One region of the Cupriavidus sp. H18C1 genome, then DNA from elsewhere that is predicted to be linked to it. Evidence: predicted binding sites of a transcription regulator. Region 1 holds the regulator's gene; the other holds the start of a gene.

Region 1 (14,616 bases):
AATCGCCGCGAACAGGCCGATCGCGGTGGCCACCAGCGCTTCGGCGATGCCGGGCGCGACCGAGGCCAGCGTCGCCTGCTGGACGTTGGACAGGCCGCGGAAGGCGTTCATGATGCCCCAGACCGTGCCGAACAGGCCGATGTAGGGGCTGACCGAGCCGACCGAGGCGAGGAACGGCAGGTGAGACTCGAGCACGTCCATCTCGCGCTGGTAGGCGGCGCGCATCGCGCGGCGGGCCGCGTCGAGCAGCGCGCCGGCGTCGTTGCTGCGCTCGCGCGCCTTCAGGTACTCGCCCATGCCGGACTCGAAGATCCGCTCGAGCGCGCCGGTGCTGTGCCGGTTGTTGGCCGCGCTGTGATACAGCGCCTGCAGGTCGCCGCCCGCCCAGAAATCGCGCTCGAAGCCCTCGGTCTGGGTGCGCGCGGCGCGCAGCGCCATGTGCTTGCGGAAGATATAGGTCCAGGAGAACAAGGACATGACGACCAGCAAGGCCATCACGGCCTGCGCCAGGAAGCTGGCGTGCATCACCAGCGTTAGGATCGACATGTCTTGCGTGACGGTCACGGGATTCATCGAGCGGTCTTGATGGTTGCGAGGACGGGTGCGGGAATCGGGGCCGGGCGGAAGCTGTCGCGGTCCACGCATCCCACCCGGATCGTGCCCGCGGCCAGCATCAGCGGCCCGCGCCACGCTTCCTGGGCGAATTGGACCGAGGCCGGCCCGACCCGTTCAATACGGGTACGGATCTCCAGCAGGTCGTCCAGCCGGGCGGGCGCATTGTATTCCACCGCCGTGCTGCGCACGACAAAGACCACGCCCGATTCATCGGCGAGGGCCTGCTGCTCGATACCGAGCGAGCGCAGCCATTCGGTGCGCGCGCGTTCGAAAAACTTGAGGTAGTTGGCGTAGAACACCACCCCGCCGGCGTCGGTGTCTTCCCAGTAGACGCGCAGCGGCCATACGAAATTCGTCATGGCCGCGATTGTAACGGACGCGGGCGCGGCTTCGGTGTCACACGGCGTCCGACAACGCAACGCCGTGGCGTCCTACAGACGAGCGCCCCCCCTTCCCGCCCGCCAGGCCCCGTCCCAGGCGGCCCAGCCGGCTTGCGGCGAGCCGGGGCCTCGCGTAAACTCCGGCCAACCATTCCACCTTGCGCGACTGGCGAAGTCAGTGGGTACTACCACGAGGAAGCGCAAGATCTCTGGCGCCAAGCCACCGGAAGCGGTCCGAAGCCAGGGCGCAACGCCCGGCCCCGGCCCCTTGCGATAGCCGCCGCGCCTGCCGCTCGCCTGGGCCAGCGAATGGGAAGCAGGGTGCGCCCTGCGCCGCCAGTCCCGGGCCCCGCGCCCAGGCCGGCGACGCGGTTCGCATGCGTCTTCCCCGCGCGCCCTACCGTCGTTCCGTTCCCGTATCCTTCGGTCAATCCGCCGTCATTGCACGGTTTTCACCGATCCTTCTACAGACGAGTTTTCGCCATGTTCGAACGCAGCCGTTACACGATCGACCAGATCGATCCCGAACTCTGGTCCGCCATCCAGCAGGAAAATCAGCGCCAGGAAGACCATATCGAGCTGATCGCCTCCGAGAACTACACCTCGCCGGCCGTGATGGCCGCCCAGGGCTCGCAGCTGACCAACAAGTACGCCGAGGGCTATCCCGGCAAGCGCTACTACGGCGGCTGCGAATATGTCGACGTCGTCGAGCAGCTCGCGATCGACCGCGTCAAGCAACTGTTCGGCGCCGAGGCCGCCAACGTGCAGCCGAACTCGGGCTCGCAGGCCAACCAGGGCGTGTTCTTCGCCGTGCTCAAGCCGGGCGACACCATCATGGGCATGAGCCTGGCCGAAGGCGGCCACCTGACCCACGGCATGGCGCTGAACATGAGCGGCAAGTGGTTCAACGTGGTCAGCTACGGCCTGAACGCCGACGAGGACATCGACTACGGCGCGCTGGAAAAGCTGGCCCAGGAGAAGAAGCCGAAGCTGATCATCGCCGGCGCGTCGGCCTTCTCGCTGCGCATCGACTTCGAGTGCATCGCGGCCGTGGCCAAGTCGGTCGGCGCCTATTTCATGGTCGACATGGCGCATTACGCGGGCCTGATCGCCGCGGGCGTCTACCCGAACCCGGTGCCGCACGCGGACTTCGTCACCACCACCACGCACAAGAGCCTGCGCGGCCGCGCGGCGGCGTGATCCTGATGAAAGCCGAGCATGAGAAGGCCATCAATTCGGCGATCTTCCCCGGCATCCAGGGCGGCCCGCTGATGCACGTGATCGCCGGCAAGGCCGTCGCCTTCAAGGAAGCGCTGTCGCCCGAGTTCAAGGCCTATCAGCAGCAGGTCGTCAGGAACGCCCAGGCGCTGGCCGAGACCCTGATCGCGCGCGGCCTGCGCATCGTCTCGGGCCGCACCGAGAGCCACGTGATGCTGGTCGACCTGCGCGCCAAGCAGATCACCGGCAAGGAAGCCGAGAAGATCCTGGGCGACGCGCATATCACGGTCAACAAGAACGCGATCCCCAACGATCCGGAAAAGCCGTTCGTGACCTCGGGCATCCGCCTGGGCTCGCCGGCGATGACCACGCGTGGCTTCAAGGAAGAGGAAGCGCGTCAGGTCGCCAACCTGATCGCCGACGTGCTGGACAACCCGCACGATGCCGGCAACATCGCGCGCGTGCGCGAGCAGGTCGCGGCGCTGACCAAGCGCTTCCCGGTCTACGGCTGATCGGCCGTCGCCGCGCGCCCCCGCTTCGGCGGGCGGCGCGCGGCCGCTCAACCTCCGCCTCCAGGTGGTCCGATGAAATGTCCCTTCTGCGGTCACTCCAATACCCAGGTGCTCGACACCCGCATGTCCGAGGAAGGCGATACCGTGCGCCGGCGCCGCCGTTGCGAGGCCTGCGATCGGCGCTTCACCACCTATGAGCGGATCGAGCTGTTCTTCCCGGCCATCGTCAAGAAGAACGGCAGCCGCGTCGACTACGCGCGCAGCAAGCTGAAGGATTCGATGCGGCTGGCCCTGCGCAAGCGGCCGGTGTCGGCCGAGGCCATCGACGAGGCGATTGCGCGCATCGAGGAAAAGCTGCTGGCGCTGGGGCAGAAGGAAATCCCGAGCAGCCAGGTCGGCGAACTGGTGATGCGCGAACTGCGCAAGCTCGACAAGATCGCCTATATCCGTTTCGCTTCGGTGTACCGCAGCTTCGAGGACGTGTCCGAGTTCTCCGACGTGCTGGCCGAAGTCAGCTCGCCCAACGGCAAGCGCTGAGGCGTTGCTTCGCGGCGGCGTGGGGGTGTTGCGGCTTTTAGCTGCTTGGCGCCGCGTGTTGCTGCCTGATGCTGCTTGTCGCCGCGTGTTGCTGCCTGATGCTGCTTGTCGCCGCTTGTAGCTGCTTGTTGCCGTCGCCGCTGTTTGCTGCAGTTGCCGTTGCCATTGCCGCTGTTGCAATCCTTGTCGAATCCTCCACGGTCCGAAACCTTATCCCCGCTCGCTGACGATTAATCTGGTCCCCGCTTGTCACGCGCAGGACCAGAGCGATGGTTGCTATCCCTTTTGCGGCTTCAGCGGTGCCGACCGCTTCGGCGTTGTTGGCGGCTTCCGAGTTAACGACCGCTTCGGCGTTGCCGGCCGCTTCCCGGTTATCGACCGGTTCGGCGCCTTCCGGCGCCTCAACTGCCGGCGCCCTTCCATGGCGCGCCGACTGCCGCTCCCCTTCTTGCCCTTGCCTGACTGACCGCCGGCGTGCGCGCCACCGCGGCTACCTGCTGCTCGAATCGCTGGTCGCGCTCGCCCTGCTCGGCATCGGCCTGCTGCCGCTGGCCGGGCTCGCCCCAATGGCGCTGCAATGGTGGCGCGAGCCGCTGCGGATCGGCCAGGCCCTGCGGCTCGCCGCCGAGGGCGCCGAGCTGGCCGGGCTGGCGGGACCGGATGCGCTGCCCGATCCCGCCCGGCTCCCTGCGCTGGCGCGGATGCCTGGCGTGCCGCCGCCACGCTGGTGCGCGTCGGTGCCGGCCGACGCGGCGCAATCGAGCTGTCCGGCCGGCCAGCGCGTCGTCGTGGTCGGCCCCTTGCCCCCCGGCGCTCGGCATAGGCAGCGGGGCGGATGCGGCCCAGCCCCGGACCGCGTTGCGCGCCATCGCGCTGCGGTTGCGGCCATGAGCACGACGGTTGCAACCATGCGCGCGGCGATCGTCGCCCCATGGGCGATCGGATCGCCCGGGCCCAGCCGCGCGGGTTCGCCATGGCAGTCCGCCGCGACGGCCGGATGGTCGCTGGTCGAGGTGATGGTCGGCCTGCTGCTCGGCGCGCTGGCGAGCAGCGCTGCGGTGACGGCCTTCCTGACCATGCGATCCGCCTATGTCCTGGCCGCCGAGCAACGTGAACTGGAGCAGCGCGGCGGCGCCCTGCTGGACGCGATTGCCGCGCTGCTGCGCCATGCCGGCTGGCATCCGGCGCCGACCGCCGCCCTGCCCCCGCCGCTGATCGGTCGCGACGACTGCGGCCAGCCGACGCTCGGCGACGCACTGAACTGCGGCAAACCCGGCATCGCCGGCAGCGATGCGCTGCTGATCCGCTTCGGCGGCGACCATCCCTTCGGCGATCCGGCGGTGCCCGACCGCTACCTGTCCGACTGCAGCGGTTACCCGGTCCCCATCGCGGTGGCCGCCGCGGAACCCGCACCGGCCTCGTCGCCGCGGGCGGCCGGCTACCTGACCGCCAACCTGCTGTACGTGGCCAACGGCGCCGACGGCGAGCCGCAATTGCTGTGCCGCTATCCCGGGCGCCGCGATGGTGGCAGTGGCAGCAGTGGCAGCAGTGGTGGCAGTAGTGTCGGTGGTGGTGGTGGTGGTGGTGGTGGCGGTGGCGGTGGCGGCATTGGAGGCAGCGGCGGCACGACGTGGAGCACCGGCGCACTGGCCCGCGGTGTCGAGACCCTGCAGCTGCGCTATGGCGTCGACCGCGACGGCGACGGCCGCGTCGACACCTTCCTGCGCGCCAGCGAACTTGCCATCGGCGGAACGGAAGCGTGGCGCAAGGTGTTGGCCGTGCAGATCGCCCTGGTGCTGCGCAGCGGGGCTGGCATGCCGGGCACGGCCGCGACGCCCTTGCCACTGCTGCCGCCACGCACCACCGGCGAGCAAGGCGACGATATCGCGTTTATGCCCCGCTCCCGGCCCACCGTTTCGCGGCGGGTGTTCGCCACCACCGTGTGGCTGCGCAATGCCTCGTTCTGCGCGGAGTCGCCATGCTGAGCGCCACCGGCGTTGCGATGCCAGCGCGGGTCCCACGCGGCGCCATCACGCTGATTTCGGTGGTCGTGCTGTCGACGCTGACCCTCGCCCTGGCCGGCGCGCTGTTCGTACTGCTCCTGGCCGGACATCAGGCAATCGGCCAGCGGCTCGAGCGCGAGATTGCGTTTCGCGGCGCGGAGGTCGCGCTGCTCGATGGCGAGCACGATTTGCTGAGCGCAACTGCCGCCATTGGGGGACCTGCCGCTATTGGGGGGACCCGCCGCCATGACGGGACCTGCCGCCATTGCGGGACCTGCCGCCATTGCGGGACCCGCCGCCATTGAGGGACCTGTCCCCGTTGGCGGACCTGCCGCCATTGCGCGACCGGCCGCCATCGACGGAACTACCGCCATGACGGGACCTGCCGCCAGCGCGGCGCTGGCCGGCCGCAACGCTCGCCTCGCCTCCTGGCCTGCGCCCGGCCATTGCGGCACGCAGGCGCAGCGCGGCCTGTGCAGCCCTGCTCCGGGCCGGCCACCGGCGTGGCGGGCCTGGATGGATCAGGCCCCGCCCGCGCACGGCATCGGTGTCCCGGTCGGAAACGTAACCGGCGCGACGCTGCCGATCATCCCGCCGGACATGGCCGGCGCCACCACCGTGCCGCGCTATCTGATCGAACGGCTGCCGCCGAAAAACACCGGCGGATCGGCGCCCGCCGGCATGCCGGCGCAGCGCTATCGCATCACCGCGCTTGGCCAGGGCCGCGACCCGGCCGCGCGCGTCGTGCTGCAGACCGAATGGATCGATGCGGAAGGGAGCGATCCGTCTTCACGGCGCGCAGCGGCAAGCCACCCGGAAGCCGCCCGCGTCCGGCGGCTCGGTTGGCGCGAACTCGTCCCGCCTTATCCATCGTGACGTCATGTCGCGTCATGAGGCGCCCTGACTCGCCATGAGGGCCATGCCCTTCCATGCGCCTGCAAGCCCCGCCGTGACCCGCATTACCGGCCACCACGCGCTTTGACTCGCCATAAACGCGCCATAACGCGCCCTGACCCGCCATGACCCGCCATGACCCGCTTTGACCCGCCATGACCCGCTTTGACCCTCCATGACCCGCCATGACCCGCTTTGACTCGCCGTGTCCCCCCCATCATCCGCCATGACCGCCAACCGCTCCCCCGCCTTCACGCTGATCGAACTGCTGATCGTGATCGCCATCGCCGCCATCGTCGCCGGCATCGCGGCCACCAGCTGGCATCGGCACCTGCAACGCAGCTGGCGCGCGCAGGCGCGCACCGCGATGATCTCGGCAATGCTGGACCTGCAGCGCCACGCGATGGCCCGGGGCGGCTTCGCCGACGACAGCGGTCACGGTCCCGCCGGACGATGGCCACAGTGGGTGCCCGCGCCGCCGGCGCCTGCGCGCTACCGGCTGGCGGCGCTGCCCTGCCTTGCCGCCGGCCAGCGCGAGCGCGACCTCCACCGTTGCATCGAACTGCATGCCGTGCCGCAATGGCCCGACCCCGCTTGTGGCACGCTGATCCTGCGCAGCAGCGGGGAATGGCTGATCGATTCGGCGGACACGGCCGGGCCGGTACCATGGCCGGAAGCGTGCTGAGCCGGCCCCGCGGCAAGGACCCGCGGCGCCGCGCACGCACAACGGGCGCCACACTGATCGAATGGCTCGCCGCGATGGCGATCACGGCAACGCTCGCGGCCTCGGCCTATCCGTCGTATCGCGACGCGCTGGAGCGGCAGCAGATCCGCCTGGCCGCCGACCTGCTGGCGGCCTCGATCGAGACGGCACGTGAATTCGCGCTGGCCAGGCGCAGCACGGTTCTGCTGGCGCCGCAGCCCGGCTCCGCCGACTTCTCGCGCGGGTGGCGCATCCTCCCGGGCGAGGCCAGCATGGCCGACGGGGCCACCAGTGCGACAGGGGCGACAGGGGCCATGGGAGCCACCGGGGCGATAGGGGCGATAGGGGCGATAGGGACGATAGGGGCCATAGCAGCCACAGGCACCAGCGAAGCCACCGACGCCCCGGCGCTGTCCTCCGTGGGCCTGGCCGCCGCCTGCCTGCGCGTCACGCTGCGCGCCACCGACGGCGGCCGCGCGCTGCGGCTGGCTCCTGTGGGATACTCTCGGTCGGAACGTGGCGGCTTCTATGCGGCCACCTTTACTGTGCGCTGCGGCCATGCGCAGCGTCAGGTCAGGCTCGGCGCGCTGGGCCGCTTGCGCATCTGTACGCCCTGGCAGGACGCCGACTGCGACAGCCGGACCGACAGCGAGCCCTGAGCCGCGCACCGGCCACGACCGCGGTCCGTCATGCCCGGCCGGCGTGGCCAGGCCGACTTGGCCGGCCGGCTTGGCCTGACCCAGTTAGCCAGACCGACCACGCCAGCCACGCCAGTCAAGACAACCGGCAGGAAAACCGCCCACTCATGTTCTCCGAAACCGATCACGCCGCCATGCAGCAGGCCCTCGCGCTCGCCGCGCGCGGCATGTTCATCACCACGCCGAATCCGCGCGTGGGCTGTGTGCTGACCAAGGGCGGCAAGGTGATCGGCGAAGGCTATACGCAGCCCGCGGGCCAGGACCACGCGGAGATCCAGGCGCTGAAGAACGCCGCCGCGCGCGGCATCGATCCCGCCGGCGCGACCGCCTACGTCACGCTGGAGCCGTGCAGCCATTTCGGCCGCACGCCGCCGTGCGCCGATGCGCTGGTGCGCGCCGGCGTCAAGCGCGTGGTCGCGGCGATGGAAGACCCGAATCCCACGGTATCGGGACGGGGCCTGCAGCGGCTGCGCGATGCCGGCATCGACGTGCGCTGCGGCCTGCTGGAGAAGGAGGCGCGCGACCTGAACATCGGCTTCGTCTCGCGCATGACACGCGGGCTGCCGTGGGTCCGCGTCAAGGTCGCGGCCTCGCTCGATGGCGGCACCGCGCTGCATGACGGCACCAGCCAGTGGATCACCGGCCAGGCCGCGCGCGACGACGGGCATGCCTGGCGTGCTCGCGCCTGCGCGATCCTGACCGGCATCGGCACCGTGCGCGACGACGATCCCCAACTGACCGTGCGCGCCATCGACACGCCGCGCCAGCCGCAGCGCGTGCTGATCGACTCGCGCCTGGAGGTGCCGCTGGACGCGCGCATGCTGACGCCTGACACCGGCGAATTCGCCAAGCCCGTGCTGGTGTTCTGTGCGATCGACGATCGCGCGCGCCGCACCGCGCTGGAGGCGCGCGGCGCCGAAGTGGTGGTGCTGCCCAACGCGCACGGCAAGGTCGAGCTGCGCCGCATGCTCGAGGAGCTGGGCCGGCGGGGCATCAACGAGCTGCATGTCGAGGCGGGCTTCAAGCTCAACGGTTCGCTGATCCGCGAAGGCTGCGCAGACGAGCTGCTGGTCTATCTCGCGCCCCGGCTGCTCGGCGACGCGCAGGGCATGTTCAACCTGCCGCCGCTCGCCCGCCTGCAGGACGCGCCGGCCTTCCGCTGGCACGATGTGCGGCAGATCGGCGACGACCTGCGGCTGATCGCGCGCCGCCATCCGGCGGGCTGAACGGCACGTCTCGCTTCGGGCTGCTAGCATGCCGCTTTCCTCTTTGCTTTCCCCTTTGCTTTCCCTCCCTGCTGACCAGACCATGTTTACTGGCATTGTGGCGGCCGTCGGCCGCATCGACTCCGTGACGCCGCTGGGCGACCAGAACACCGACAACGCCGGCGTCCGCCTGCGGATCGACGCCGGGGGCCTGGACCTGTCCGACGTGCAGATCGGCGACAGCATCGCCATCCAGGGCGCCTGCATGACCGTGGTGGCGCTCCAGCCCGGCCGTTTCGACGTCGAGGTTTCGCGCGAGTCGCTGGACAAGACCACCGGCCTTGCGCAGCCCGGCCGCGTCAATCTGGAAAAGGCGCTGCGCCTGGCCGACCGGCTCGGCGGGCATCTGGTGTCCGGCCATGTCGACGGACTCGGCGAAGTCACCCATTTCGCGCCGGTCGGCGAATCGCACGAGCTGCGCGTGCGCGCGCCGCGGGAGCTGGCGCGCTATCTGGCCTACAAGGGCTCGGTGGTCGTCAATGGCGTCTCGCTGACGGTCAACCGCGTGACCGACCAGGCCGACGGCTGCGAATTCTCGATCAATCTGATTCCCCATACGATCGAGGTGACCACGCTGCAGGACCTGCGTCCCGGCGCCAAGGTCAATCTGGAGATCGATCTGATCGCCCGCTATGTGGAGCGGATGCTGAGCGCCGAGGGCAAGCTGGGCTGAACGCCCGCTGGCGGGCCCACGCAGGGCTGCCGCGGCCGGATTGCCCCGTCCATCGGCGGGCCCATCCCCTCGTCCATCTGCTGGCTATCCCGCGGGCCATCCCCGCGGCCATCCCCGCGGCCATCCCCGCGGCCATCCCCCGGGGCCATCCCCCGGGGCCATCCCCGAGGGCCATTCCCGGGCCGGCTCCGACCGGGGGCGCCTCGGGCGAACCCAGCCCCCGGCGCCCCTTGCCCCCGCCCCGCATCGCGTACAATGCCGGGTTAAACCGCGCGCCGCCCCGGCGCGCCGCAGTCGCCTCACGGGCCTCGCCCGGGGCCGCCCCGCCAGACTTTCCTTTGCCTACCTCATGACGATCGCCCCAACCGAAGACATCATTGCCGAGATCCGTGCCGGCCGCATGGTCATCCTGGTCGACGAGGAAGACCGCGAGAACGAGGGGGATCTGGTGCTGGCGGCCGATTTCGTGACGCCGGAGGCGATCAACTTCATGGCCAAGTACGGCCGTGGCCTGATCTGCCTGACGCTGACGCCCGAGCGCTGCCGCCAGCTGGAACTGCATCCGATGGTCAGCCGCAACGGCACCCCGCACGGCACCGCCTTCACGGTGTCGATCGAGGCGGCCGAGGGCGTGACCACCGGTATTTCGGCGGCCGACCGCGCCCGTACCGTGCAGGCAGCCGTCGCGCGCGACGCCAAACCCAGCGATCTGGTCCAGCCGGGCCACATCTTCCCGCTGACCGCCCAGCCCGGCGGCGTGCTGATGCGCGCGGGCCATACCGAAGCGGGCTGCGACCTGGCCGCGCTGGCCGGCGTGACCCCGGCCGCGGTGATCTGCGAAATCATGAAGGACGACGGCACCATGGCGCGCCTGCCGGACCTGATCGAATTCGCCGAGCTGCACGGCCTGAAGATCGGCACCATCGCCGACCTGATCCACTACCGCAGCCGCACCGAATGCATCGTCGACCGCGTCGGCGAGCGCATCATGCAGACCCCGTACGGCACCTTCCGCAGCATCGCCTACCGCGACAAGCCCAGCGGCCACGCCCATCTGGCGCTGATCAAGGGCGACCCGCAGCGCGACCGCGAGACCCTGGTGCGCGTGCACGAGCCGCTGTCGGTGCTGGACCTGCTCGAGGTCTCGCGCACCACCCACTCGTGGACCGTGCCGGCCTCGCTGGAGGCGATCGGCGCGGCCGACAGCGGCGTGATGGTGCTGCTGAACTGCGGCGACAGCGCCGAGCGGCTGTTCGCGCAATTCAGCGCGCTGGACGAGCCGCAGACCCGCGCCCCGCGCAAGCCCGACCTGCGCACCTACGGCATCGGCGCGCAGATCCTGCGCGATGTCGGCGTCGGCAAGATGCGCGTGCTGGCCTCGCCGCGCAAGATGCCCAGCATGACGGGCTACGATCTCGAAGTGACCGGCTACCAGCCGATGAACGGCGACGACGACTGAGCGTCCCCCCCAATACCGGCGGCCAGCCCATCCCGGGCGCGGCCGCCCACCGAACCCTGGAGAACGATATGGATCACGGTTTCTACCCGAGCAACCTCGACGGCGAAGGCCTGCGCATCGGCATCGTGCAGGCGCGTTTCAACGAGCCGGTCTGCGACGAGCTGCGCGAGGCCTGCGTGGCCGAGCTGGAAAAGCTGGGCATCGAAGGCGAAGACACGCTGGTGGTGACGGTGCCCGGCGCACTGGAAGTCCCGCTGGCGCTGCAGAAGATGGCCGAGAGCGGCCAGTTCGATGCGCTGATCGCGCTGGGCGCCGTGGTGCGCGGCGAAACCTACCACTTCGAGCTGGTCTCGAACGAGTCGGGCGCGGGCATCACCCGCGTCGGCCTGGACTTCAACCTGCCGATCGCCAACGGCATCCTGACCGTCGATACCGACGCCCAGGCCCATGCCCGCACCCGCGAGAAGGGCCGCGACTGCGCCCGTGCCGCGGTGGAGATGGCGAACCTGGTGGCGGCGCTCGATTCGCTGCGCGGCCAGGACGACGAGGACGAGGACGACGATGAGTGATGCAGCACAGGGCGGCAAGCCTGCCGCCAAGTCCGGCCGCTCCGACGCCAAGGCGCCGCCCAAGAGCGCGCGCCGCCGTTCGCGCGAACTGGCGCTGCAGGGCCTGTACCAGTGGCTGCTGAACCGCAACGACATTGGCGCGATCCAGGCCCATCTGCACGACGCCCAGGGCTTCAACAAGGCCGACCGCGAGCATTTCGACGCGCTGCTCAACGGCGCCGTGCGCGAGGAAGAGAGGCTGACCGCCGCCTTCTCGCCGTTCCTGGACCGCACCGTCGAGGAGCTGTCGCCGGTCGAGCGCGCGGCGCTGCTGATCGGCAGCTACGAGCTGGTGCACTGCATCGACATCCCGTACAAGGTCGTCATCAACGAGGCCGTCGAGCTGACCAAGACCTTCGGCGGCGTCGAGGGCTACAAGTACGTCAACGGCGTGCTCGACAAGGTTGCCGCGCAGGTGCGCGCCACCGAGGTCGCCGCCCGACGCTGACCGGCGCCCCGCCTCGCGGCATGCGCCGGACCGACACCCGCCCAGGCGGGTGTTTTCATTTCCGGCGATGATCGCGGTGGTGCGCCAAACCGCGCCGCGCCGCGACGGCGCACCGCCCTATTCCACCGATTCCGAGTTACCCGCCATGGACCCACAGCGCCTCGCCACCGCCTCCCGCCTCGCCAATATCCGCGCCTTCCACGTGATGGAGCTGGCCAAACAGGCCGCCGAACTCGAACGTGCCGGCCGGCACATCATCCATATGGGCATCGGCGAGCCCGACTTCACCGCGGCCGAGCCGGTGATCCGGGCGGCGGAAGCGGCCATACGCCGCGGCGTGACGCAATACAGCGGCGCGCTCGGCATTCACGCGCTGCGCGAGGCGATCGCGGGCTACTACAAGACCGCCTACGGGCTCGATATCCCGGCCCGCCGGGTGATCGTCACCGCCGGTGCTTCCGGCGCGCTGCTGCTCGCCTGCGCGGTGCTGGTGGAGATCGGCGCCGAGGTGCTGATGCCGGACCCGAGCTATCCCTGCAACCGGCATTTCGTCGCGGCCTTCGACGGCGTCGCCCGGATGATCCCGAGCGGCCCGGAGGCGCGCTTCCAGCTGACCGCCGACCAGGTGCGCGAACACTGGGGCGATGCCACCCGCGGCGTGCTGCTGGCCTCGCCATCGAACCCGACCGGCACCTCGATCCTGCCCGACGAGCTGGAGCGCATCCTTGCCGAGGTACGCCAGCGCCGGAGCTTTGCCATCGTCGACGAGATCTATCAGGGGCTGTCGTATGACGGCCGGCCGGTGTCGGCGCTGTCGCTCGACGACAATGCCGTCACGGTCAACAGCTTCTCCAAGTACTTCAACATGACGGGCTGGCGGCTGGGCTGGCTGGTGGTGCCGGACGCGCTGGTCGCCGACTTCGAGAAGGTCGCGCAGAACCTGTTCATTTGCGCGTCGGCGGTAGCCCAGCACGCGGCGCTGGCCTGCTTCACGCCCGAGGCGCTGGCGATCTACGACGAGCGCAAGGCCGAATTCCAGCGCCGCCGCGACGCCATCGTGCCCGCGCTCGAAGCGCTGGGCTTTGGCGTGCCGGTCAAGCCCGATGGCGCCTTCTATGTCTACGCCGACTGCCGCGGCGTCCAGCACCCGGCCGCCGGCGATTCGGACCGGCTGACGCAGGCGATGCTGCACGATGCCGGCGTGGTGCTGGTGCCCGGCCTGGACTTCGGCCCGCATACCGCGCGCGAGTACATCCGCATCTCGTACGCGACGTCGATGGCCCACATCGAGGAAGCGATGCGGCGGCTCGGCAAGCTGTTCGGGAAATAGAGAGTGCGATAGGGCAATCGCGACGGCCGGCCATCGAGCCCGCCAAAACAGCCCGCCAAAACGAAAGCGGCGCAGCCTGGTTGGCTGCGCCGCTTTTTTTCGACGGTGCGCGTTCGGCCGTGCGCGGACCAGCCGCGCCGGAATCAGGCCAATCAGGCCTTGCGGGGCGTCTGCGCCGCCTCGAGCTCGAAGGTCTCGGGCTCGGGCGTATGCTCGGCCTGCGTCTTGGTCGACGACGGACCCGGCAGCGACTCGATCACGTCCGGCTTGGCCGCCGGCGCGTTGCCGCGGATGCCCAGCACCTGACGCAGCTTGGCGCGCTCGGCCAGCACCTTGGCGCCGTAGCCGCCATCGGTCGCCGTGGTGGCGCCGACGTAGTACTTCAGGCCGCCCTCGATCGAACCGGCGCGGGCGATGCAGTCCTTCAGCACCAGCGCACCGATCTTGATGTTGGCGTAAGGATTGAGCGCGGCCGCGACGCCGCCGACATGCTCGTACTTGTCCTGGTGGACCTTGGTCATGACCTGCATCAGGCCCTGCGCGCCCACGCCGCTCTCGGCGTACGGATTGAAGCTGGACTCGATCGCGATCACGCCCAGGATCAGCAGCGGATCGATGCCGACCTCGCGGCCGGTCAGATAGGCTGCCTTGACCAGTTGCGCGGTCGCCTGCGCGGCCACGCGGTACTTGCGCGCGATGTACTCGGCCACCGCGGCCTGTTCGCGCGCGCTGGCCAGCGTGCTGCTGTAGCGCGCGTCCAGGGCCACGCGCTGAGCCGGGATACGGGCCGCCAGATGGGCGACCGACGGCACCTTCGACTGGCTGGCATTGGCCCACTCGCCGACGCCCGACACGCTCGGCAGGCCCACGCCCGCCACGGCCGGCACGGCGGCGCCGCCTGCCGGCACCGCTGGCACCTTCACCGCCGGCAGCAGCTTGGCTGCCGCCACGTCGGCCGTGCTGGCATGCACAGGCGCCGACGCGGTCGCCGCCTCCAGCAGGATCGCAGGCGCTTCATTGCCGGCCAGCATGCCGGCCAGCGCGGTGCGCCATTCCTGGCTGACCGACAGCGAAATACCGGCCACCACCGCGATCAGACCCGCGCTGTTCAGCGCGTATTTCAACGTTGCGCGACCGCTGCGCAATGCGCGGCCCGCGACCGGATGCGCGAGACGAACCTGCAGGGCACGCCGCACACCGGGAACCGGTTGCCTGAAGCGGACCTGCAACGCCCGCCCGACACCGGGAAGATGAAGGGTTTTCCAACCACTCA
Region 2 (14,616 bases), 1.3 Mb from region 1:
TTCGGCTTCGGGCATCGCCGGCGCCGAGGCGGCAGCCTGGTCCAGCGCCGAGGCCGAGGCACCGCCGGCGGCGGCGCCCGACGACACCGCGTTCAGCGAACCGCGCGACACGGTCGACTTCTCGACGTGCGTGGCGGCGATGGTGCGCAGGTAGTAGGTCGTCTTCAGGCCGCGGATCCACGCCAGCTTGTAGGTGTCGTCCAGCTTCTTGCCCGAGGCGCCGGCCATGTAGATGTTCAGCGACTGGGCCTGGTCGATCCACTTCTGGCGGCGGCTGGCGGCCTCCACCAGCCAGGTCGGTTCGACCTCGAACGCGGTCGCGTACAGGTCGCGCAGGTCCTGCGGAATGCGGTCGATGCGGGCCAGCGAGCCGTCGAAGTACTTCAGGTCGGCGACCATCACCTCGTCCCACAGGCCGCGTGCCTTCAGGTCGCGCACCAGGTAGTCGTTGACCACCGTGAACTCGCCCGACAGGTTCGACTTGACGTACAGGTTCTGGAAGGTCGGCTCGATGCAGGCCGACACGCCGATGATGTTCGAGATCGTCGCGGTCGGCGCGATCGCGATGCAGTTCGAGTTGCGCATGCCGTGCTGCTTGATGCGGGCGCGCAGCTTGTCCCAATCCATCGTCGACGACTGGTCGACCTCGAGGTAGCCGCCGCGTTCCTCGGCCAGCAGCTTCAGCGAGTCCTGCGGCAGGATGCCGCGATCCCACAGCGAGCCCTCGTAGGTGCTGTAGCGGCCGCGCTCCTCGGCCAGCTCGGTCGAGGCCTGGTAGGCGTAGTAGCAGACCGCCTCCATCGAGGTGTCGGCGAACTGCACTGCGGCGTCGCTGGCGTACGGCACGCGCAGCACGTGCAGGCAGTCCTGGAAGCCCATGATGCCCATGCCGACCGGACGGTGGCGCAGGTTCGAATTGCGCGCCTTGTCGACCGCGTAGTAGTTGATGTCGATCACGTTGTCGAGCATGCGCATCGCGGTGCGGATGGTCTTCTCGAGCTTGGCGTGGTCGAGCACATGGCTGCCGTCGGCCTGCTGCTTCAGGTGGGCGACCAGGTTCACCGAGCCCAGGTTGCAGACCGCGATTTCGCTGTCGTTGGTGTTCAGCGTGATCTCGGTGCACAGGTTCGAGCTGTGCACCACGCCGACGTGCTGCTGCGGGCTGCGGATGTTGCAAGGATCCTTGAAGGTGATCCACGGATGGCCGGTCTCGAACAGCATGCCCAGCATCTTGCGCCACAGCTGCATCGCCGGGATCTTCTTGAACAGCTTCAGCTCGCCGCGCGCGACCTTCTCTTCGTAGCCGAGGTAGGCCTTCTCGAATTCCTTGCCGACCTTGTCGTGCAGGTCCGGGCAGGTCGACGGCGAGAACAGCGTCCATTCGCCGTTCTCCATCACGCGCTTCATGAACAGGTCCGGAATCCAGTTCGCGGTGTTCATGTCGTGCGTGCGGCGGCGGTCGTCGCCGGTGTTCTTGCGCAGCTCGAGGAATTCCTCGATGTCCAGATGCCAGGTCTCCAGGTAGGCGCAGACCGCGCCCTTGCGCTTGCCGCCCTGGTTGACCGCCACGGCGGTATCGTTGACCACCTTCAGGAACGGCACCACGCCCTGCGACTTGCCGTTGGTGCCCTTGATGTGCGAGCCCAGCGCGCGCACATTGGTCCAGTCGTTGCCCAGGCCGCCGGCGAACTTCGACAGCAGCGCGTTCTCCTTCAGGCCCTCGTAGATGCCTTCGAGGTCGTCGGAGATCGTGGTCAGGTAGCACGAGGACAGCTGCGAGCGGCGCGTGCCCGAGTTGAACAGCGTCGGCGTCGACGACATGAAGTCGAACGACGACAGCAGGTTGTAGAACTCGATGGCGCGGCCTTCACGGTCGCTCTCGTTCAGCGCCAGGCCCATCGCGACGCGCATGAAGAACGCCTGCGGCATCTCGATGCGGGTCTCGTCGATGTGCAGGAAGTAGCGGTCGTACAGCGTCTGCAGGCCCAGGTAGTTGAACTGGAAGTCGCGCGAGGCGTCCAGCGCCGCGCCCAGGCGCGCCAGGTCGAAGGTCGCGAGCTTCTCGTCGAGCAGCTCGGCCTCGATGCCGCGGGCGATGAACTTCGGAAAGTACTCGGCGTAGCGGCTGCCCATCTCGGCCTGGGTCACTTCCTCGCCGAGGATTTCCTTGCGGATGGTGTGCAGCAGGATGCGGGCGGTGACCTGGCTGTAGGCCGGGTCCTTCTCGATCAGCGTGCGGGCGGCGAGGATGGCCGAGTCGTAGACCTGGCTCATCGGCACGCCGTCGTACAGGTTCTTGACCGTTTCCTTCAGGATCGGCTCGGCCTCGACGCCACCGCCCAGACCGGCGCAGGCGGTGTCGATCAGCGCGTGCAGCGCGACCAGGTCCAGCGGTCGGGTGACGCCGCCATCGGTCACGTTGAAGCTGACGCCGCCCTGCACGCGGGCGACGGCCTGCGCGTTGGCGTGGCTGCGCTCCTGGTTGCGCTTCTCGCGGTAGAGCACGTAGGCGCGCGCGACCTCATGCTCGCCCGAGCGCATCAGCGCCAGCTCGACATGGTCCTGCACGTCCTCGATGTGGAAGGTGCCACCGTTCGGACGGCTGCGCAGCAGCGCGCGCACCACGTTCTGGGTCAGCTGCTCGACCAGCTCGCGCACGCGGGCCGAGGCGGCGCCCTGCCCGCCGTTGACGGCGAGGAAGGCCTTGGTCATCGCCACCGAGATCTTGCTCGGCTCGAAAGCGACCACCGCGCCGTTGCGGCGGATGATCTTGTAATCCTGGTAGTTGCCAGCGGCGTTCTCAGCGGCGGGGCTCGGCTGCGCCACGGCGGCGGAACCGGCCTTGCCGGCGAATTCTTGTTGGGCCGTCTGCATGAAGCACTCCTGTTTTTTTGACCAGTGTTATCAACGACAAAGAGCCCTTGGAAAATGCGCAAAAAGAGACATCCCGGGCGCGGCGATGCCGTGCCGGATTACTGCCTTGCTGCATTCCCGTGGAGGGCTCTTGTGACGTGCCGACCCTGTGGCGCGCGGCTGTACGCGCTGCCGGCCGGCTGGAAACGCTTGTCGCGCGTGGCGCGAAGGCAACCTGCCGAGCCCGTGGCGAACGCTGCACGCCTAGGTCGGCTCCCCCGAAAGCACCACTAGATGTAGTGGTCATAACGAAAAGCTGGACTAAGTATAGTGAAATGAATCGCGTTGACCAGTCTTGACAAGCGCTGCCGCAGGCCGGTCCGGCGCCACGCGAACCGCCCACCTCCCCGCCAGACCAAGCGGCTCAAGGGTTGCGACCGTTTTGTCGGTTGCCGCACCGACGAAAGAATTTTTTCGATGAGCGCCGCGCTTCCGATAGTCCCGCCGATATCCCCCCCGAAAGCCCCGCACCGGCAAGGGTTTTCGGCTAGGGAAGCCGCCCCGTCGGGGCGGTACGGCAGCATCGCCGGAGCGAGCCCCCGCCGCCTGCGCAAAGCGCGGCCAGTCAAAGCACGGGCCGGGGTCGGTCTTGCGGCCGGGGGCGATATCGCTGTGGCCGGCCACGGCCGCGATCGGATAGGCGCGCAGCAGCAGCCGGGTCAGCGCGGCGGCGGTGTCGTACTGGGCCGGCTCGAACGGCAAGGTGTCGCAGCCTTCGAGCTCGATGCCGATCGAGAAGTCATTGCAGCGCTCGCGGTCGAAGAACGCCGACTGCCCGGCATGCCAGGCGCGGTCCTCGCAGGAGACGAACTGCACGAGCTCGCCGCTGCGCCGCACCAGGAAATGCGCCGACACACGGACCGCGTGGATGGTGGCGAAGAACGGATGGCGAGCCGGGTCGAGCCGGTTCAGGAACAGCGCCTCGATATCGTCGCTGCCGAACTCGCCGGGCGGCAGGCTGATGTTGTGCACCACCAGCAGATCGACCGGCATGCCGGGGGGACGCGGATCGAAGTTGGGCGACGGCACCCGGCGCGCGCCCTCGACCCAGCCCGCGCCGTCGAGCCGCAGCCGGGACGGAAGCGGCGCCTTCATGCGGGACCGCCTCCGTCGTCGCCGCCGTCGCTGCCGCGATTGCCGCCGCGATTGCCGCCGTTATCGCCGTCCCTGTCGCCAAAACGGTCCTGGGATTCGGGCAGATGCGCAGCACGGCAGTAGTGCAGGCCCTGGTAGGCGATCGCCTCGCTGCGCGGCAGATGCACGCCGCAGTGGGCGCACGGCACCATCGCCTCCTGCGCGCGGCCGTCGGCGCCCTGCCGCGGCACGCCGGCATCGGCCGGCGGGGGTTCGGCCCGGCGCGCGCGCACGCGGCTGCCGAGCCACCAGAAAATGGCCAGCAGGATCGCCAGCAACAGGAACAGACGTGCCATCGACGATGCCTTGCTTCAGAGGCGATGCAGAATCACTTCGATCACGAAGCGGCTGCCGACATAGGCCAGCAGCAGGATGCAGAACGAGGCGATGACCCAGCGCAGCGCCACGCGGCCGCGCCAGCCGTAGAACCGCCGGCCTGCCAGGATGCCGGCGAACATCACCCACGAGACCACCGCGAACACGGTCTTGTGGTCGAAGCGGAAGACCCGGCCGAACAGCTCCTCGGAAAACAGCAGCCCGGACGCGATGGTCAGCGTCAGCAGCACGAAGCCGGCCGCGATCAGGCGGAACAGCAGCTTCTCCAGCGTCAGCAGCGGCGGCAGCAGATCGAGCCAGCGGCCGAGCCAGCCGACCTGCTGCGGCGCGCCGGCGGCCATCGCGCCGCCCGGCACGTGCACGCCGTGGCCGCGGTTGAAGCCATGCAGCCGGCGCTCGACCAGCAGCATCAGGAAGGCATGGAAGGCCGCCAGCGTGAACAGCCCGTAGGCGACGTTGGCGATGATGAAATGCAGCTTGAAAAGCGGCCGCGCGGCATAGCCCAGGATCTGCGCGCCGGGGAAGGCGAGCGGCATCAGGCTGGCCAGCATCGCCACCGGGATCACGACCAGCCCCAGTCCCGCCAGCGAGAAGAAGAAGCTCTCGATCCAGTAGATGCCGACGCCCAGCCACAGCATCGCCGACAGCGCGAAGGCGAAGCCGAATACCATGCGGTCGGCCGGAAAGATGGTCTCGTGCAGCAGCATGCCGTGGCTGGCGAGCACCGCCACCATCAGCACGTGCCACCAGGCGGGCTGCCCCTCCGCACTGCCGCCCGGCGCGGGACCCGGCATCAGCACCATCGAACCCGGCTGGCCCCCCGATGCCGGGACCGCCCGCCGGACCGCCGGCCGTGCTGGCGGCCAGCCCGGCGTGGCGCGTCGCCCAGCCGTGATAGGCCAGCGCGCAATAGAGGAGTGCCGTCAGGGCATACAGTACAATCGCCATTCGCGCAGTTTACCCTAGCGCCTGCCGTGGTGACCGACGGCAGTGACCCGCGGCGGCAAGGCCGGATGGCGACGCCGCGATGGACGCCCGGCGCCATCGTCCGCGCCGGTGCCACGCCACGGTCCGGACCGCGGTCGACGATGCGGCCGATGACCGGTCACCAGTCGGTCACCGGTCGGCCGATAGTCGGTCGACAGCCGGCCGATGGTCGGCCAACAACCGATCGATGACCGGCCGATAAGCGCGGCGGCGCGCCGCAACCCTACAAAGCCCACCTCCGGATTTCTGCCATGCTGGACAATCTCACTCAACGCCTGGCGCGGGTCGTCAAGACCATGCGCGGCGAGGCACGCCTGACCGAAGCCAATACCGCCGAGATGTTGCGGGAGGTTCGCCTGGCCATGCTGGAGGCCGACGTCGCGCTGCCGGTGGTGCGGGAGTTCGTCGCCCGCGTCAAGGAAAAGGCGCTGGGCGAGGAAGTCGTCGGCAGCCTCACGCCGGGCCAGGCCCTGGTCGGCGTGGTGCAGCGCGAGCTGACCGCGGTGATCGGCGGCGAGGAAGCCGTCTCGGCCGACGGCGCGCCCGGCAAGGCCGCCGAGCTGAACCTGGCGGTGCAGCCGCCGGCGATCATCCTGATGGCCGGCCTGCAGGGCGCGGGCAAGACCACCACGGTCGGCAAGCTGGGCAAATGGCTCAAGGAAAACAAGAAGAAGAAAGTGCTGACGGTCTCGTGCGACGTCTACCGGCCCGCCGCGATCGCCCAGCTCAAGACCGTGTCCGAACAGGTCGGCGCCGACTTCTTCCCCTCGCAGCCGGACCAGAAGCCGGTCGACATCGCGCGCGCGGCGGTCGACTGGGCCCGCAAGCACTATCACGATGTGCTGATCGTCGACACGGCGGGCCGGCTCGGCATCGACGAGGCGATGATGCAGGAGATCGCCGCGCTGCACGCCGCACTCAAGCCGGCGGAAACGCTGTTCGTGGTCGACGCGATGCTCGGCCAGGACGCGGTCAACACCGCCAAGGCCTTCAACGACACGCTGCCGCTGACCGGCGTGGTGCTGACCAAGCTGGACGGCGATGCGCGCGGCGGCGCGGCCCTGTCGGTGCGGCACGTGACCGGCCGCCCGATCAAGTTCGTCGGCGTCGGCGAGAAGCTCGACGGCCTCGAGCCCTTCTACCCCGACCGCATGGCCCAGCGCATTCTGGGCATGGGCGACATCCTCGCGCTGGTCGAGGAGGCGCAGCGCGGCGTCGACATGGAAGCGGCCGAGAAGCTGGCCAAGAAGATCAAGAAGACCGGCGGCTTCGACCTCGAGGACTTCAAGGCCCAGATCGGCCAGATGAAGAAGATGGGAGGACTGGGCAGCCTGGTCGACAAGCTGCCGGCGCAATTCGCCCAGCAGGCCCAGGGCGCCAATATGGACCAGGCGGAGAAGCAGGTGCGCCGCATGGAAGGCATCATCAACAGCATGACGCCGGCCGAGCGCGCCAAGCCCGAACTGATCAAGGCCAGCCGCAAGCGCCGCATCGCCGCGGGCGCCGGCGTGCCGGTGCAGGAAGTCAACCGGCTGCTGAACCAGTTCGACCAGATGCAGAGCATGATGAAGAAGCTCAAGGGCGGCGGCATGGCCAAGATGATGCGCTCGATGGGCGGGATGAAGGGCGGCATGAAGGGCCTGTTCAATCGCTGATCCGCCGCCGAGCGAAGCCCGGCCGCATCACGGACTGCGCCACGACCGCACCACCGACCGCACCACTGACCGCACCTCCGATCGCACCGACAATCGGACCAACGTTCGCACCAACATTCGCACCACCGACCGCGGCACCCTGGCTTCCTGGCCGGCTGCCGCCGCAAAGAACACCGCCAGATCAGGACCGAACATCATGATGACTGCCGAACAGGCCCGCGAACTGTGGGCCAACTCCGAGGAAATCGTCAGCGCCCAGGCCGTGCAGCAATCGCTGGACCGCATGGCGCGCGAGATCACCGACAAGATGGGCGACCGCTTCCCGCTGGTGCTGTCGGTGATGGGCGGCGCCGTGGTCTTCACCGGCATGCTGCTGCCCAAGCTCGAATTCCCGCTGGAGTTCGACTACATCCACCTGTCCCGCTACAACAACAAGACGGTCGGCGGCGAGATGCAGTGGCGCGTGGCCCCGCGCGAGTCGGTCAAGGACCGGACCGTGCTGGTGCTCGACGACATCCTGGACGAGGGCGAGACCATGGCGGCCATCCGCCAGCGCATCATGGACATGGGCGCGCGCGAGTTCTACGCCGCGGTGCTGTGCGAGAAGACGCTGGCCAAGGCCAAGCCGATGCATCCGGATTTCTGCGGCTTCACGGTACCCGACCGCTATGTGTTCGGCTGCGGCATGGACGCCAAGGGCTACTGGCGCAACCTCGGCACCATCCGGGCGCTGAAGGACTGAGCCGGCTCCGGCTCGGCCGGTTGGGGCTCGGGTCCGGGCCCGCCCTTGGGCCCGGCTGCGGCTCCAGCTCCAGCTCCAGCTCCAGCTCCAGCTCCAGCTCCAGCTCCGGCTCCGGCTCCGGCTCCTGCTCCTGCTCCTGCTCCTGCTCCTGCTCCTGCTCCTGCTCCTGCTCCTGCTCCTGCTCCTGCTCCTGCTACAGCTACAGCTACAGCTACAGCTACAGCTTCGGCTCCGAAGCCGAAGCCTGCCGGACGCGCCTCAGTGTCCGGCCGCCAGGATCGGCCACAGCGAGCCGAGCAGCAGCAGCGCCATCGTCACGTTGAACACGCGCAGCACGCGCGGCCGCGCCAGCCAGCGGCGCAGCGAGGCGCCGAACACCGCCCACACCGCCACGCTCGGCAGATTGATGAGCGCCGACAGGCCGGCCAGCAGCAGCACGTTCAGCCACAGATTGGGGTGCAGCACATAGGCGCTGCACGCCCCCACCGCCATCACCCACGCCTTCGGATTGACCCACTGGAATGCGGCCGCCTGCAGGAAGCCCATCGGCTTGCCGACATGGCGGTCCTGCACGCCGCCGGCGGTGGCCAGCTTGTACGCCAGGTAGACCAGGTACACGGTGGCCGCCACGCGCAGCAGCGGCCAGGTCCACGGCAGCGCGGTGAACAGCGAGCCCAGCCCGAGGCCGATCAGCGCGATCATCAGCGCGAAGCCGCTGCTGATGCCCAGCAGATGGGGAATGGTGCGGACGAAACCGAAATTGACGCCGGACGCCAGCACCATCGTGTTGTTCGGTCCCGGGGTGATCGACGACACCAGCACGAAGCCGCCGAAGGCGGCAAACACGGCAGAGCCTGCCGCCAGTTCCGACAGTGCCATGGCAACTCCTTGGAATGCAGGGGAAGCGGCAGTCTAGCGTGGTGACCCTATACAGTACCGGTACAGATTGCCGGGCAAATACCGGCACAGTGCTGCTGGGGTTCCAGCACAGATAGCGGCTGCGGATTAGCGGCTGCGGATTAGGGGCTGCGGATTAGGGGCTGCGGATTGGGGGGCTGCGGATTAGTGGCCGCGGATTAAGGGCTGCGGATCGCGATCAAGGGCCAGACGGCCCGGGCCGGCGTTGGCTCAGCCTTCTCCCCGATATGGCGCTTCCCGCAGCCACTTGGTGGCGATCCACTTCTCGCCCTGCTCGACCGGCAGCCCGGCGTGCAGCGTGCGCTCGTCGAGCGCGCCGTCCTCGCCCAGATAGGCGAAGAACACCGCATTGCCCTGCACCGGATTGACGCGCAAACCCAGCTTCGGGAAGGCGGTCGCCCCACCGGCGGGAACGTCGTTCAGGTAGATCACCAGCGTCGCCATGCGCTGCCCGCCGACGCGCAGCTGGCGCGCCTCGCCGGGGCGCTGCGGATTGAAGAAGTCGTAGTGCGGCTGGTACTCGGCGCCGGGCTTGTAGTTCAGGATCTGCAGCCCTTCGCCCTGCTCGACCGGGACGCCGGTGACCGCGGCGATGCGCGCCTCCAGCGTCTCGATCAGCGGATGCTCGCCGACCTGGAACATCGCCCCCATGCTGGTGCGCGCGTCGATCAGGTTCTCGTCGCCGGTATCGGGATTGACCACCGGCGAACGCGCCAGCCGGCCGCGGGACAGCGCGATCAGCGCCTCGCATTCGTCCGGCATCAGCAGCCGCTGGAACAGCGCGATGCGGGGCGATTCCATCGCGAACAGCACCGGCACGTCGCGGCCGTCGCCGGCGGGCAGCGCATTGGGAGCGGTGATGGCGGGGGGTCGCGTCGGCGGCGGCCTGCGCGGTGTGCGTCGTGACGTCCGCAGGGGCCCTGGCCTTCGCGGACCGCGATGACGACGACGACGATGACGATGGCGATGTCAGTGACGATGCGGCTGCCGCCGGGGATGGACCCGACCGCGCGCCGCGCGCCCCGCCTCCGGCGAGCGCGGCATGCACCGTGGCCCGCGCGAAGGCCGCATCGTAGCCGGACTGGCACATCGACCGCACCAGCGCATCGGCGCCGAAGCCCTGCGCGATATGCCGGGCCAGCCAGCGTTCGAGTTCGGGCGACGAGGTGGCGTAGCCGGTCTTGCCGGCCGCCGGATGCGAGCGGGAGGTCATGACGGATCGGACAGGCGGGTGGGCGGGAACGCGGCGGGGCCGCCGAGGGGTCGGGACGGTGCCGGCAGCAGGCGCGCGGCGGCATCGCCCGCACGGCCTGGGCCGCTCATGGCAGCCAGCGCGCCATTGGGCTCGGCGGCACTCGCCACCGTGACCGCGACCTCGGCCTCCTGCCAGCGCTTCCACGCGGCCAGCACCGCGTTCGGGTATTCGGCGCGGCCGCGGCTGCCGTTGTAGCGGCCCAGCGCCAGGAACAGGTCGCCGGACTCGCGGTCCAGGTAGTGGCGCAGGATGGTGCAGCCGTAGCGCAGATTGCTCTGCAGATGGAACAGCTTGCGCGCGTCGCCATCGCCGATGGTGCGCGCCCAGAACGGCATCACCTGCATCAGCCCGCGCGCGCCCGCCGTGCTGATCGCGTACTTGCGGAAGTTGCTCTCGACTTGAATGAGTCCCAGCACCAGCGCCGGCTCCAGTCCGGCGCGCTTGGCCTCGTAGTAGACGGTCTCGACCAGCTCGGTGCGGATCAGCGGCTCGGGGATGCGCCGCTCGAGGCGGCGCGACATCTCGGCCACCCAGCGCAGATAGGCGTCGCGCTCGCCGGCGGAGACGAACACCGGCCGGGACGGGCGCGCATCCGCGATCGCCGCGGCCAGCGCGCCGCGCACGGCGTCGGCCAGCTGCTCTTCGCGCTGGGCGCCGGCGTGCGCCGGCGGCGAAGCCAGCAGCAACGCCAGCGCGGACAGCAGCGCCGCCGCCAGCATCGCGAGCCCCGACGCGGGTTCGGCAAACCTGCCCCGGACGCTGCCGGGAACGCTGCCCGCAAACTCGCCCGGACGCATGACCGGAGACTTGCCGGGAAGCGGCGCCGCCGCGATGGCGGCGCATCGCGGCGGTTGCATGGCCTCAGTCGGCCAGCAGCTTGCGCACATGCCCGACGATGTCGGCCACCGCCACGCGGCTCGCCTCGGCGTCGCGCCGGCCCTGGTACTCGACCTGGCCTTCCTTCAGGCCACGGTCGCCCACCACCACGCGGTGCGGCACGCCGATCAGCTCCCAGTCGGCGAACATCACGCCGGGGCGCTCGCCGCGGTCGTCCAGGATCGCGTCGACGCCGGCCGCCAGCAGCTCGGCATGGATGCGGTCGGCCTCGGCCTTGACCGCTTCCGAGCGGTCGTAGCCGACCGGGCACACCACCACCTCGAACGGCGCGATCGCGGCGGGCCAGATGATGCCGCGCTCGTCGTAGTTCTGCTCGATTGCCGCGCCGACGATGCGGGTCACGCCGATGCCGTAGCAGCCCATCTGCATCGGCTGGGTCTTGCCGTTCTCGTCGAGGAAGGTCGCGTTCATCGCCGCCGAATAGCGCGTGCCCAGCATGAACACGTGGCCGACCTCGATGCCGCGGCAGATCGCCAGCCGACCCTTGCCGTCGGGCGAGGCATCGCCCTCGACCACGTTGCGCAGGTCCGCGACGACGGGCTCGGGCAGGTCGCGGCCCCAGTTGACGCCGGTCAGGTGATAGTCGCGCTCATTGGCGCCGCAGACGAAGTCGCTCATGTTGGCGACGGTGCGGTCGGCCACCACGCGGATCGGCGCCTTGGCACCGATCGGGCCCAGATAGCCCGGCGGCGTGCCGAAGGTGGCGACGATCTCCGCCTCGGTGGCGAAGCGGAACTCGGCCAGCCCCGGCACCTTGGACGCCTTGATCTCGTTCAGGTCGTGGTCGCCGCGCAGCAGCAGCAGCCAGATCTGCGCGGGCTCGCCCTCGGCGCCCTCGGTCGCCAGTACGATCGACTTGACGGTGCGCTCGAGCGGAATGCCCAGCAGCTCGGCGACGTCCTCGCACTTGGCCTTGCCTGGCGTGGGCGTGCGCGTCAGCGCCTCGCGCGCGGGCGCGCGTTCGGCGATCAGCGGCAGCGCCTCGGCAGCCTCCATATTGGCCGCGTAGTCCGACTCGGGGCAGTAGACGATGGCGTCCTCGCCGGTGTCGGCGATCACGTGGAACTCGTGCGAGCCCGAACCGCCGATCGCGCCGTTGTCGGCCGCCACCGCGCGGAATTCGAGGCCAAAGCGCTGGAAGATGCGGATATAGGCGTCGTACATCTGGCGGTACGAGACCTTCATCCCTTCCTCGTCGCGATCGAAGGAATAGGCGTCCTTCATCGTGAACTCGCGCCCGCGCATGATGCCGAAGCGCGGCCGGCGCTCGTCGCGGAACTTGGTCTGGATCTGGTACAGGTTCAGCGGCAGCTGCTTGTAGCTGCGGATCTCGGTCCGGACGATATCGGTGACGACTTCCTCCGAGGTCGGCTGCAGCACGAAGTCGCGCTCATGGCGGTCCTTCAGGCGCAGCAGCTCCGCACCCATCTTGTCCCAGCGGCCGGTCTCCTGCCACAGCTCGGCCGGCTGCACGAACGGCATCAGCAGTTCGACGGCGCCGGCGCGGTTCATCTCCTCACGGACGATCCGCTCGATCTTGCGGATCACGCGCAGGCCGGTTGGCATATAGCTATAGATGCCGGCACCCAGCTTCTTGATCATGCCGGCGCGCATCATTAGCTTGTGCGAGACGATCTCCGCGTCGGCGGGGGCTTCCTTGAGAGTGGAAATGAAGAATTGCGAAGCTTTCATCCGTGGCTTTCGGTTGGGACAGCGCGCGCGGCGCGGATCGATGGGAAAAGGCGTAAGGGGTAAGACAGGTCAAGAAAGCAGGTCAGGAAAGGCCGGCGAGGACCCCGGTTGTGGCACGGTTTGCGGATCGGCGAAAGGCGCCTGAAACGGCGCTTTCCGTCGGGGAAAACCACCACCCGGGAGCGGCCCGGACGGACCCCGCGCTTCCTTTATAATCGACGTAATTCTAAAGGATTCGAGGTGCAGTCATGCTCGATCGTGAAGGCTTTCGCCCGAACGTCGGCATCATCCTCATCAACGCACGGAACGAGGTGTTCTGGGGCAAGCGAATCGGCGAACATTCTTGGCAGTTTCCCCAAGGCGGCATCAAATACGGCGAGACGCCGGAACAGGCGATGTACCGCGAACTGCATGAAGAGGTCGGACTGCTGCCCGAGCACGTCAGGATCGTCGGTCGCACGCGCGACTGGCTGCGTTACGAGGTGCCGGACAAGTTCATACGCCGCGAGATTCGCGGGCATTACAAGGGGCAGAAACAGATCTGGTTCCTGCTGCGCATGGCGGCGCGCGATTGCGATATCTGCCTGCGCGCCACCGACCACCCGGAATTCGATGCCTGGCGCTGGAGCCAGTACTGGGTGCCGCTCGACGCGGTGATCGAATTCAAGCGCGAGGTCTACCAGATGGCGCTGACGGAACTGTCGCGCTTTCTGCATCGCGGCCAGCGGGCGCCGCTCAGTCCCTACGGCAACCACCACGCCGGGACCCATGGCAACCCCGGCCGCGCCGGCGGCCAACGCGCGGGCCGGCAAGGCCCGGGCAATGCGCCGGCCGCCAGCCAGCCGTCCCCTACCCTGACGCAGCCGGAACCGCCGGTCTGCGCGCAAACGCGGAGCACTGATGAATAAACCCGCCGGCTTCGGCCGACGCCGCGCCGGCAGCGCAACCCCCACGGGTCTGGCTGCCGGGCTTGCCACGCTGTTCGCGCTCGCCCTGGTGAGCGCCTGTTCGACCAGCACCGAGACGCCCAAGCGCGCCGCCCAGCTGGAAGCGGAGGAGGCCGAGGAACCGGTCTTCCTGCTCGACCGGCTCGCCTCCAAGGGCTTCCAGGAGGCCGCGACCAAGCTGCCGCCGCCGCCCGCGGACGCCGATCTGCTGCCCTTCAACGTCAGCACCACCGGGCGGCTGTCGTTCGCCGTGGACGCCAAGTCGATCATGATCGGCGAGGACGGCGCGGTGCGCTACACCGCGGTGATCACCAGCCCGACCGGCGTGCGCAACATCAGCTACGAAGGGGTGCGCTGCGACGTGTTCCAGCGCAAGCTGTTCGCCACCATGCCGCCGGGCAGCAAGACCTGGGTGCCGAACCAGAGCGCGGGCGCCGAACAATGGCGGACGATGAGCACCAGCGTGCGCAACAGCTATGCGGCGACGCTGGCGTCGGAATACCTGTGCGACGGACGCGCGGTGGCCGGCAAGACCGAGGACATCGTGCGCGCGATCCGCGACGGCGTCGCCCGGCAGGGCGCGTACCAGTAAGGCGTATCGGTCGGCAGGAATGAAGACCGGAGGGCGGCGATTCGCCCTCCGTTCAGAAAGGCCGGGGGCGGCGATTCGCCGTCCGCTCAGAAGGCCGGGGGGCGCTTCACGTTCCGCTCAGACCAGCACCAGATTGTCCCGGTGGATCAGCTCGGGCTCGTTCAGATGGCCGAGCACCGATTCGATTTCCGACGAGGGCTTGCGGGCGATCAGCCGCGCCTCCGCGCTCGAATAGTTGGTCAGGCCGCGTGCCACCTCGCGGCCCTGCGCATCGACGCAGGCGATGACCTCGCCGCGGGCGAACTCGCCCTGCACCTCCACCACGCCGATCGGCAGCAGCGACTTGCCGCCCGCGGTCAGCTTGTCGACCGCGCCGGCATCGATGACGACGCGCCCGCGCAGCTGCAGGTGGTCGGCCATCCATTGCTTGCGTGCGGTCAACCGCCCGGTCGGTGCGAGCAGCTGCGTGCCGATCGACTCGCCGCCGGCCAGCCGCGCCAGCACATCGGCCTCGCGGCCGGAGGCGATCACGGTATGGGCGCCCGACT

The links. Region 1 encodes NrdR, which represses ribonucleotide reductase genes. Its sites were predicted from a motif close to CACNANATNTNGTG; they were not measured.
Region 2: a site for NrdR is predicted at 3,142-3,155, ahead of OJJOAM_RS11680 (ribonucleoside-diphosphate reductase subunit alpha). Genes of this name have one in related genera too.

What each region holds. Positions count from the first base shown of each region.
Region 1 is NZ_CP186008.1:1,169,527-1,184,142, forward strand. Features, by position in the region: gene tolQ (protein TolQ) at 1-573, opposite strand, end outside; gene ybgC (tol-pal system-associated acyl-CoA thioesterase) at 570-974, opposite strand; ZMP/ZTP riboswitch at 1,148-1,249, shown strand; partial or broken gene glyA (serine hydroxymethyltransferase) at 1,479-2,725, shown strand; gene nrdR (transcriptional regulator NrdR) at 2,798-3,262, shown strand; gene OJJOAM_RS05580 (hypothetical protein) at 3,664-4,083, opposite strand; gene OJJOAM_RS05585 (PilW family protein) at 4,150-5,247, shown strand; gene OJJOAM_RS05590 (hypothetical protein) at 5,241-5,570, shown strand; gene OJJOAM_RS05595 (pilus assembly protein) at 5,782-6,141, shown strand; gene OJJOAM_RS05600 (prepilin-type N-terminal cleavage/methylation domain-containing protein) at 6,386-6,844, shown strand; gene OJJOAM_RS05605 (pilus assembly FimT family protein) at 6,787-7,521, shown strand; gene ribD (bifunctional diaminohydroxyphosphoribosylaminopyrimidine deaminase/5-amino-6-(5-phosphoribosylamino)uracil reductase RibD) at 7,668-8,786, shown strand; gene OJJOAM_RS05615 (riboflavin synthase) at 8,869-9,498, shown strand; gene ribBA (bifunctional 3,4-dihydroxy-2-butanone-4-phosphate synthase/GTP cyclohydrolase II) at 9,848-10,957, shown strand; gene ribH (6,7-dimethyl-8-ribityllumazine synthase) at 11,026-11,526, shown strand; gene nusB (transcription antitermination factor NusB) at 11,519-12,013, shown strand; gene OJJOAM_RS05635 (pyridoxal phosphate-dependent aminotransferase) at 12,159-13,343, shown strand; gene OJJOAM_RS05640 (transglycosylase SLT domain-containing protein) at 13,496-14,616, opposite strand, start outside.
Region 2 is NZ_CP186008.1:2,496,673-2,511,288, reverse strand. Features, by position in the region: gene OJJOAM_RS11680 (ribonucleoside-diphosphate reductase subunit alpha) at 1-2,874, opposite strand, end outside; partial or broken gene ampD (1,6-anhydro-N-acetylmuramyl-L-alanine amidase AmpD) at 3,417-4,008, opposite strand; gene OJJOAM_RS11670 (PP0621 family protein) at 4,005-4,343, opposite strand; partial or broken gene OJJOAM_RS11665 (cytochrome C assembly family protein) at 4,359-5,331, opposite strand; gene ffh (signal recognition particle protein) at 5,622-7,025, shown strand; gene OJJOAM_RS11655 (hypoxanthine-guanine phosphoribosyltransferase) at 7,222-7,767, shown strand; gene OJJOAM_RS11650 (LysE family translocator) at 8,026-8,646, opposite strand; partial or broken gene OJJOAM_RS11645 (2OG-Fe(II) oxygenase) at 8,896-9,898, opposite strand; gene OJJOAM_RS11640 (lytic transglycosylase domain-containing protein) at 9,895-10,659, opposite strand; gene OJJOAM_RS11635 (proline--tRNA ligase) at 10,802-12,529, opposite strand; gene OJJOAM_RS11630 (RNA pyrophosphohydrolase) at 12,778-13,437, shown strand; gene OJJOAM_RS11625 (CNP1-like family protein) at 13,430-14,068, shown strand; gene proB (glutamate 5-kinase) at 14,186-14,616, opposite strand, start outside.